2 regions of the Peribacillus sp. TE19612 genome follow, and region 2 is predicted to be linked to the other one. Evidence: predicted binding sites of a transcription regulator. Region 2 holds the regulator's gene; the other holds the start of a gene.
What was found. The regulator NrdR, encoded in region 2, represses ribonucleotide reductase genes. The targets are predictions, from matches to a motif close to AACACNATATATNGTGTT.
Positions count from the first base shown of each region.

Region 1: ACZ9AO_RS05390 (vitamin B12-dependent ribonucleotide reductase) is a predicted target of NrdR. The motif match lies at 3,134-3,151, and genes of this name have one in related genera.

Region 1 is NZ_JBWCCL010000002.1:420,973-425,680, forward strand. Features, by position in the region: gene gcvPB (aminomethyl-transferring glycine dehydrogenase subunit GcvPB) at 1-1,353, shown strand, start outside; gene ACZ9AO_RS05380 (rhodanese-like domain-containing protein) at 1,493-1,876, opposite strand; gene ACZ9AO_RS05385 (lipoate--protein ligase family protein) at 2,078-2,914, shown strand; gene ACZ9AO_RS05390 (vitamin B12-dependent ribonucleotide reductase) at 3,302-4,708, shown strand, end outside.
Region 2 is NZ_JBWCCL010000002.1:45,261-49,968, reverse strand. Features, by position in the region: gene ACZ9AO_RS03560 (replication initiation and membrane attachment family protein) at 1-1,409, opposite strand, end outside; gene dnaI (primosomal protein DnaI) at 1-10, opposite strand, end outside; gene nrdR (transcriptional regulator NrdR) at 1,474-1,935, opposite strand; gene speD (adenosylmethionine decarboxylase) at 2,205-2,585, opposite strand; gene ACZ9AO_RS03545 (glyceraldehyde-3-phosphate dehydrogenase) at 2,941-3,978, opposite strand; gene coaE (dephospho-CoA kinase) at 4,137-4,708, opposite strand, start outside.

The DNA.
Region 1 (4,708 bases), 380 kb from region 2:
CTTCCTGCCGACTACATCCGTGAAGAAGAGGCAAAGCTTCCTGAGGTGTCCGAACTGGATATCATGCGTCACTATACTGCACTTTCCAAACGGAATCATGGGGTGGATTCGGGTTTTTATCCACTGGGTTCATGCACGATGAAATATAATCCGAAAATAAATGAAAATGTGGCACGCTTCAACGGTTTTGCCCATATCCATCCATATCAAGATCCCGCTACTGTACAAGGAGCATTGGGACTATTATTTGATTTGCAGGAACACTTAACGGAAATCACCGGGATGGACCAAGTGACATTACAGCCTGCAGCAGGTGCCCACGGTGAATGGACAGGATTGATGATGATTCGCGCTTTTCACGAAGCGAATGGAGATACAGAACGGACGAAAGTGATTGTACCTGATTCGGCCCATGGTACTAATCCTGCCTCTGCCACTGTTGCCGGACTAGAAACGATTACAGTTAAGTCCGATGAAAATGGGTTAGTCGACCTTGAAGATTTAAAACGTGTTGTCGGACCTGATACGGCGGCCTTGATGCTGACGAACCCCAATACATTGGGATTGTTTGAAGAAAATATTTTGGAAATGGCACAACTTGTCCATGACGCAGGTGGGAAGCTTTATTATGATGGAGCCAATCTGAATGCAGTCCTATCAAAAGCACGACCGGGTGACATGGGCTTTGATGTGGTTCATTTAAATCTCCATAAAACATTCACAGGCCCGCATGGAGGCGGCGGCCCGGGTTCTGGTCCTGTAGGTGTGAAGTCCGACTTGATTCCTTACTTGCCTAAACCTCTTATAGTCAAGCAAGGTGAGCAATTCGTCCTTGATTATGATCGTCCGCAATCCATTGGCAGGGTAAAACCATATTATGGTAATTTCGGAATAAACGTGAGGGCATATACGTACATCCGTTCAATGGGTCCTGATGGCCTTAAAGCCGTCACAGAGAACGCGGTCATCAATGCCAATTATATGATGCGTAAGTTGGAACCTTATTTTGACTTACCATATAATCGTCATTGTAAGCATGAATTCGTATTAAGCGGACGCCGGCAAAAGAAATTGGGGGTAAGGACTCTCGACATAGCTAAAAGATTGCTGGATTTCGGGTATCATCCTCCAACCATTTACTTCCCGTTGAACGTCGAAGAAGGAATGATGATAGAACCGACTGAAACCGAGTCAAAAGAAACGCTGGATGCGTTCATCGATGCGATGATCCAGATTGCCAAGGAAGCGGAAGAAACTCCGGAAATCGTTCAGGAAGCTCCGCATACAACCGTTATAAAGCGGCTTGATGAAACTCTTGCTGCCAGAAAACCCGTTTTGCGTTATCAAGCCTAGATTAGTAGCTTACACGAAAAAAATCCCTGCCATCCGGCGGGGATTTTTCATGTTTATGTAAGATTCCATTAAAGTCCAACAGTTGACTTTCTTTTACTTGAGCTATGGAATTAAAAAGAGCCCATGCCGAGATGGGGTCTTATTTCTTTGCTTTGATTTTCCCGGTCCACATCTTGAAACCGCCCTTTAAGTGAAAAAGTTCCCTGTAGCCCTTTTTGTATAGCATGGCTGCAGCTCTGCCGCTGATGATTTCGCTTTGAGCATACAAATATACAGGCTTGTCCGGCCTAATTTCGACCAAGCGGGTTTTCATTTGAGTCATAGGGATGTTTCTTGCGCCTAAGATATGACCATTTTCGAAATCATTCGGTTCCCGCACATCGATTAGCTGCACTTTTCTGTAGTTGGCGATAAATTCGTCCTGTGTTAGTGTTTTAACGATTTTACGCTGGCGGTACCAATTAAAAAGTGAATACGCAATAACCACTCCTAGGATGATGAGCAGTGTATATAATATTTCCAAACATAAAAACTCCCTTCTACCTTAACGAATACAGACAATCTTTATTATATAATTGCTTTACCCAATAATCAAAAAGAATTTTCATCAAATTCTTCATGACTTGATAGCACTTTCTTTTTTAGAGTGTTAAAGTCTGTTAAACTACTACATGTGAGTTTTTTGTGGGGGATTGAAAAACGTCTATCGAAACGAGGGGTAAGGATGACTAAAGAAAAATGGGGTTTTATAGATTCGGGGTATTGTTCACCGGCTTTTAATATGGCGCTGGACGAAGCCCTGTTAAACTGGCAAAGCAAAGGGGAAATTCCGCCGATCATACGCTTTTACGGCTGGGATCCAGCGACATTGTCGATCGGTTATTTTCAAAAGGCAGAAGCGGAGATTGATCTGGAAGAGGTCAAAAGGCAGGGCCTTGGTTTTGTTCGCAGGCCGACAGGAGGACGAGCGGTACTGCACGAACATGAATTGACTTATAGTGTAATCGTTCCAGAATCCTATCCGGGAATGCCAACCACCGTTACTGAAGCTTATCGTGTCATTTCTGAAGGAATATTGATGGGGTTCAGGAATCTTGGATTGGATGCTTATTTTGCCGTGCCTCGAAGCGAACAGGAAAAAGCGGCTTTAAAATCGCCCAGGTCTTCCGTCTGCTTTGATGCACCTAGCTGGTATGAACTGGTCGTTGAGGGCAGGAAGGTCGCTGGCAGCGCTCAAACCAGGCAAAAAGGCGTCATCCTTCAGCACGGGTCCATTTTGCTTGAGCTTGATGATGATAAGCTCTTTAGCGTATTTAAATTCTCAAATGACAGGGTTAAAGAGAGAATGCAAAAAAACTTAAAAAACAAAGCTGTGGCCATGAATGACATTGCCGGGAGAAAGATAACCATCCCTGAAGCGAAAGAAGCTTTCGAAAAAGGTTTTGCCGAAGGACTTTCGGTCGATTTAGAGCCATATGTCCTCACCGAAAAGCAATTGCTGGAAGTGAAGGCGATTGCAGAAAGCAAATATGAAAGCGATGAATGGAATTTCATGAGATAGAGGAAGCATAATTAGAGTGGATAATAAAAAGTTTTTTCAGATTTGTTTGACCGAATAACACATCCCTTGCAGGGATAAGCCCTAAAAGGGATGGGGAAAAAGCAAGGTCCAAATTAATTGAAATCTGATGAAAAATTATTGTAAATCGACATTTTCCTCCCTTTTGCTAACTATATTAATTGATTTAACGTTTGACAAAATTAAAAGTTATTCAAAACAAACACAATATATAGTAGTTGAAATATTTAATGCGACACTATATGTTGATTTTTGGGTTTCGCTATGATAGATTTAGGGTACTTGTTAAGCGAAACGGACATGTAAGGCTACATAAGGATTTTTGCGGCAGCAAGAACGGATCATGAAACATATAAAGGAGAGGGAATTATGTCGGTTGTAATAAAAGAAGCTTTAAAGGTTGATCTAGAAAGGTTGAATAAGGATATTTCTTTATTTCCCCAGGTTCACCCTGTAACTGCTGATATGAAAATGGCGCATAAGGGAGTGTCCCGTCTAGTCATGCTTGACCGCTATTCTTTTAAGGATACTGAAAAAATCACACTCTCGGCAGGCGATTTCGTCGTGTTGACGATTAAGGAAGATCCGAAATTCCCGGCAAGGGGTCTCGGTTACATCGTTGAAATTGATTGGGAAACCAAAAAAGCCAAGGTATTGGTGGATGAAGAATTCCGTGGCGTATTGGATAATCCGGAAGAAGTCGAGACGGGAATTGTAAACCGTCCGTTGGATATAATCGAAAAGCCGCTTGAAATATACTATGAACAAATTGCGAAACGTAATGCAACGGGATTGGCATCAGTGGAAACCACGGAAGAAAAAAGAACGGAATGGTTCAATAAATTCTATGAAGAATTAAAGAACCTTAATTTCGTCCCGGCAGGCCGAGTATTATACGGTGCAGGTTCCAATACGGATGTTACTTATTTCAACTGCTATGTAATGCCATTCGTACCGGATTCACGTGAAGGTATTTCAGAACACAGGAAACAAGTGATGGAAATCATGAGCCGCGGCGGCGGAGTGGGTACGAACGGATCGACACTGCGTCCAAGAAACACTCTGGCAAAAGGGGTAAATGGAAAATCCTCGGGTTCAGTGTCATGGCTTGACGATATTGCAAAACTGACGCATCTTGTTGAACAGGGCGGCAGCAGACGAGGCGCGCAAATGATCATGCTTGCTGATTGGCATCCCGATATTGCAGAGTTCATCATTTCCAAAATGCAAAATCCAAGGATCTTGCGTTACCTAGTGGAAAACACTAAAGATGAAGCCATAAAGAAATATGCGACGGATAAATTGAAATTCACGCCGCACACGGAACAGGAAACGGCTATGTATCAAGGGATCATCAATTATAAGGAGATTCCTGGCCAAGGCGGGTTCAGCGAGAAAATCATTAGGGATGCAGAGGAAAAGATCCGTACAGGCGGAACGTACAGTGTTCATAATTCGGATTTCCTGACTGGAGCCAATATCTCTATTTGCCTGACTAAGGAATTTATGGAAGCGGCTGAACAAGATGCGGAATATGAATTGCGTTTTCCTGATGTTGAAAGCTATAATGCCGAAGAAATGGCCATTTACAATGAAGAATGGCATAATGTCGGTGATGTTCGCGAATGGGAGAAAATGGGCCATAAAGTCCGTGTTTACCGTAAAATCCGGGCTAAAGAGCTTTGGAACTTAATAAACATTTGTGCAACATATTCTGCTGAACCAGGTATTTTCTTTATCGATAATGCTAATGAAATGACGAATGCCAAAGCATAC
Region 2 (4,708 bases):
TCTTTTCCATCGTTCATTTCACCTCCCGCTTTCCACAGCTTCCATTTCTCCAGAAGTTCGCGTTTCTGAGCATCCAATTCAGGCTGATCCGCATTCTGCTCCTGCTGTGCTTCTTCTTTTTTCTCAAGCCACTCAGGAACCACTTCTTCCCGTATCGCCTTTTTCCGGCTGCCCTTCGCAGCATTCCTGCTTCCTTGAGCCCAGTCCTGATATTTCCTATGTTCATTTTTGGCCAGTTCCATCGCCTCGACGACTGTTGAGACCTTTAGCCGTGCCCAATGGCCTGCCAGCTTTTCCACATAACCCTTCGTGAACTTCATATCCGTTTTGAGCATGACATATTCAATCAAGACATTGACGACACCCGGATTCAGCTTTTGATTGATCATCACGCCCTCAACCACTTTCAAATCACCGCTTGACGGCTCTGCACCGCCAGACAATTGCATTAGCCGCTCCCTCGGGGAAATCGTCTCCAAATGACGGATTAACTCTTGTTCCTTTGTTTTCGGTTCTTCTTTTTGTGTCCGTTCACGAATTGGCTGCACCCGATTGACAAGGGAAGGCATATCGGCCTGGCGTTCGATCTGGTACCAGTCCCTTGCCGCCTTTCTAAGCAATTCCTCATCAATCTCATCATCCAATGAAACGGCATCCATTACTAGTTTTTGCATTTCCAGCGGATCAATGCCATATAAAAAAGCGAGTTTGGCAATCGTACTTTTTATTTTCGGAGTAAAAGCCTTTTTCGGCACGATCGAGGATTTCATCCCGGCAAATAAAAGGTCAAAATCGAATAAGTCATCAAACCCCGATGGCTCAACGCCTTCCGCCCGATCGATGTATTGCTGTTCAGGCACCGGTTTCCATTCGTTTTTCGCTTCATCCGTTACATATAAAGAGTCCAAATGATCTGATGAGAATACTTCCGCAAAAGATTTAGTCACACCTTCATATTGATCGGTTAAGATATGGTCATCACAAAAGAATCTCTTTAACCGGTTGAATTGAGCTTTACCGATTTTTTTGTATAAGTAAATATTCAGCATTCCATCCGTGAAAAACTGCTGGGGTGAAAGCGGCGGGTTTAACTCATAAATGAATTCCTTCGTTTCATTTTTCGATTTCTTATATACATTCAACAGGCCGATTCCTTCAAGTAAAAGGCGTGCTTCGTAAATATCACCTAACTTAAGGCCGATGGTATTCATTAATTGATAATGCGAGGAGGTTTCCGACCATAGCCTGTTTTCCTCCAACTCACTCCATAACGTCATATATAGGCTAATGCAGATAGGTCCAATAAGAGGTTGATATAGTCGGGTAAGTATTTTCCGATCATAATCATGAAGCAGCCCCGCAGATGAGACCAAATATGAATCAGCTGGGAGCAATTCTTGCCAATGCATTGACATCTCCATTCAAACCTTTCAAAAGATGTAGTGAAAAAAGAGCCAAAGTGAATCTTCAGCTCTACTTTCTTTCTTTATTTATTAAATCTTTCAGTTCATCAATAAAGACATTGATATCTTTAAATTGTCGATAGACGGATGCGAACCTTACATAGGCAACCTCATCGACTTCTGCCAGCTTGTCCATTACCATTTCGCCGACACTGTCGCTTTTCACTTCCGATATGCCCTGGTTGCGTAGTTCTTTTTCTACATAACTGGTAATTTGCTCTAGTTCTTTCAAGGGAACCGGACGTTTTTCGCAAGCCCTGATTAAGCCACGCAGGATTTTATCACGACTGAACTCTTCACGTGTCCCGCCCTTTTTCACTACAATAAGCGGTGTTTCCTCCACCTTTTCAAATGTCGTGAATCGAAAACCACATGCCTCACATTCACGGCGTCGTCGAATCGATTTACTTTCATCGACTGGCCTGGAATCGAGCACTCTTGTTCCGTTATATTGACATGATGGGCATTTCATCATTATCAGCTCCGTATTTTATGTAGGACTCCCCTATCTAAATGTTCCCCAAGGAATTACTTCTCTATCTTAATCTTATATTAAAAGGAACGGACAGTACAAGTAAAAAGTGTAACTTCCGGCAGCAGGCACTTTTTGTTCTGCCGTTGAAGCACCGTTGCCAAGGGCATTGTGCTACAAGGCAATCCTCTCCAATAAAGTGAAGCAGACTGCCGATTCATTGCATTAAAAAAGAGATGCACCCATGGCATCTCTGTGTATACATTTTTTTATAGGGCACTTATATTGGCTTTTTTCATTTGTACAGGACCTAATCCACGTGGTAATTCTATGTTTTCACGTGTTTGCGCATTCAAAGCTTCTGCAATATAATCTGCCGCAATATTCGGATCCAAGTTACCGCATGTATAGACATCAATGCTCGCATAGCCGTGTTCTGGAAAACTGTGAATCGTTAAGTGTGATTCAGAAATGATGACAACCCCGCTGACTCCTTGTGGAGCAAATTTGTGAAAGGCAACTTCTCGTACCTCTGCACCTGATTTCAAAGCAGCGTCAACAAAAATCTTTTCAATTAAATCGATATTGTTCAGTTTTTCAAAGTCACAACCCCAAAGTTCAGAAATGACATGTCTACCCATTGTTTCCATAGTGTAAGCTGTTTCCATATTAAGCTTCCCCCTTACCATGATTTAAAAATAAGTTCTGATAACTACCACGGGGGAAAGTTAGTCCAAAGAGGTCCTAACCCTTTAAGTAGCCATCATGCAAACCGTTTTGAAGAAGTTCACGATTCATAGTATATATGGTTTGAATTTTTTTTGCAACTCCAAATTTAATTTTTGGAAAGATAAACTTTATATGTAATGGGGATATAGCGAAGGTTCCAATGTGGACCAAATTCCGTCTTCGGTTTATTCAGCAGCATAAAGCAGGCGGGAATTCATGGATCACTGCATGAAAAATAGCCCGCTAAAAAATTTTAGCAGGCTCGGGTTTTTCATTTTATTTTACTGATAATTCGACTTCGGACATTTTTTTCAACTCGGAGCCAACCAATTTTACAAGGTCCACTACACGGTTGGAGTAACCCCACTCATTATCATACCAAGCAAGGACCTTCACTTTCCTGTCCCCGATCATCATCGTCGTCAATCCATCGATGATTGCAGAGTGTGGATTCGTTTTGAAATCACTGGAAACTAAAGGTTCCATCGTGAATTCCATGATTCCTTTGAGTTCATTTTCTGAAGCATCGATGAAGGCTTGGTTCACTTCTTCAATCGTGACATCACGGTTTAAATCCACAACAAGATCGACTAAAGATACGTTTGGTGTCGGTACGCGTATCGCCATTCCATGAAGCTTGCCTTTTAATTGCGGCAACACTAGTGAGATGGCTTTTGCAGCTCCTGTAGTCGTAGGAATCATGCTTTCCGCAGCGGCACGGGCACGTCTCAAGTCTTTGTGCGGGTTATCGATATTATTTTGATCATTTGTATAAGAATGTATCGTTGTCATTAAACCGTTGTCTATGCCGAATTTTTCATCAAGCACTTTTGCAACTGGTCCAAGGCAGTTCGTTGTACAAGATGCATTGGATATGACGAAATGCTTGTCAATTTCCAGCACCTCCTGATTCACTCCCATTACAATGGTAACGTCTTCATTTTTACCCGGGGCTGATAATATAACTCTTTTTGCTCCTGCGTCTAAATGAAGAGCCGCTTTAGAACGATCATTGAATTTGCCAGTGGCTTCAATTACAATATCTATGTTCATCTCTTTCCAAGGCAATAGCTTTGGATCGCGGTTATTTATTAGTTTTACTCGGCGGCCATTCACTACTAGTGAATCATCTTCAGCTATAATGATACCGTCGAATTTACCATGTATCGTATCATATTTTAGTAAGTGTGCTAAAGTTTCAGCTGGATAGCTTGCATTTATGGCAACAATGTCCAAACTCTCATCTAATATGGCTTTTCGGAAAACCATTCTTCCAATTCTCCCAAATCCGTTAATCGCTATTCTTGAATTCATTGTTCGGACCCTCCAGAAATATTAGTGTTATACTTATTACCTTTCACATGTAATTAGTATAACATAATTCAGAGGAATTGTGCTAATAAAAATGCGGATTGTTCTTATTTTTTCAACATAAAAAGAAGAAACCGCCCGGTTTCTTCTTTTTATCATGATTATATGACATACCATTCGCTAAGTATGGCCTTCACTTGCCGCTTCGTTTCATTAATGTCACCATTATTATCGATGACGGCATCCGCTAATGCCTTTTTATCGGCCAAGGGCATTTGCGAATTGATCCTGGCAAGTGCCTCCGTCTCCGAAAGACCATTCCTGTTCATTAATCGCTGCAATTGAACTTGCTCATCCACATAAATCAAAAGCGTCTTATCCACCATGAATGTCAGCTTGCTTTCAAATAGGAGCGGAATATCCATGAACACCGTTTCTTCTCCTGATGCTAGTGCGGCTTCCGTTTTCACCCGCATCCAATTCCTGACGGCAGGATGCACGATGCCATTCAACAGCAATCTCTTTTCTTGATCATTAAATATGATCGACCCGAGCTTTACGCGATCTATATTCCCATCCGTCAATAAGATATCTTCTCCAAATGCCTTCACAACTTGGTGATAGGCTTCTTCACCTGGCTCAACGACAGCACGGGAAGCCAGATCTGCATCGACAATCGTGAATCCGAGTTCCTGTAAATAGAGGCTGACGGTGCTTTTCCCACTGGCAATGC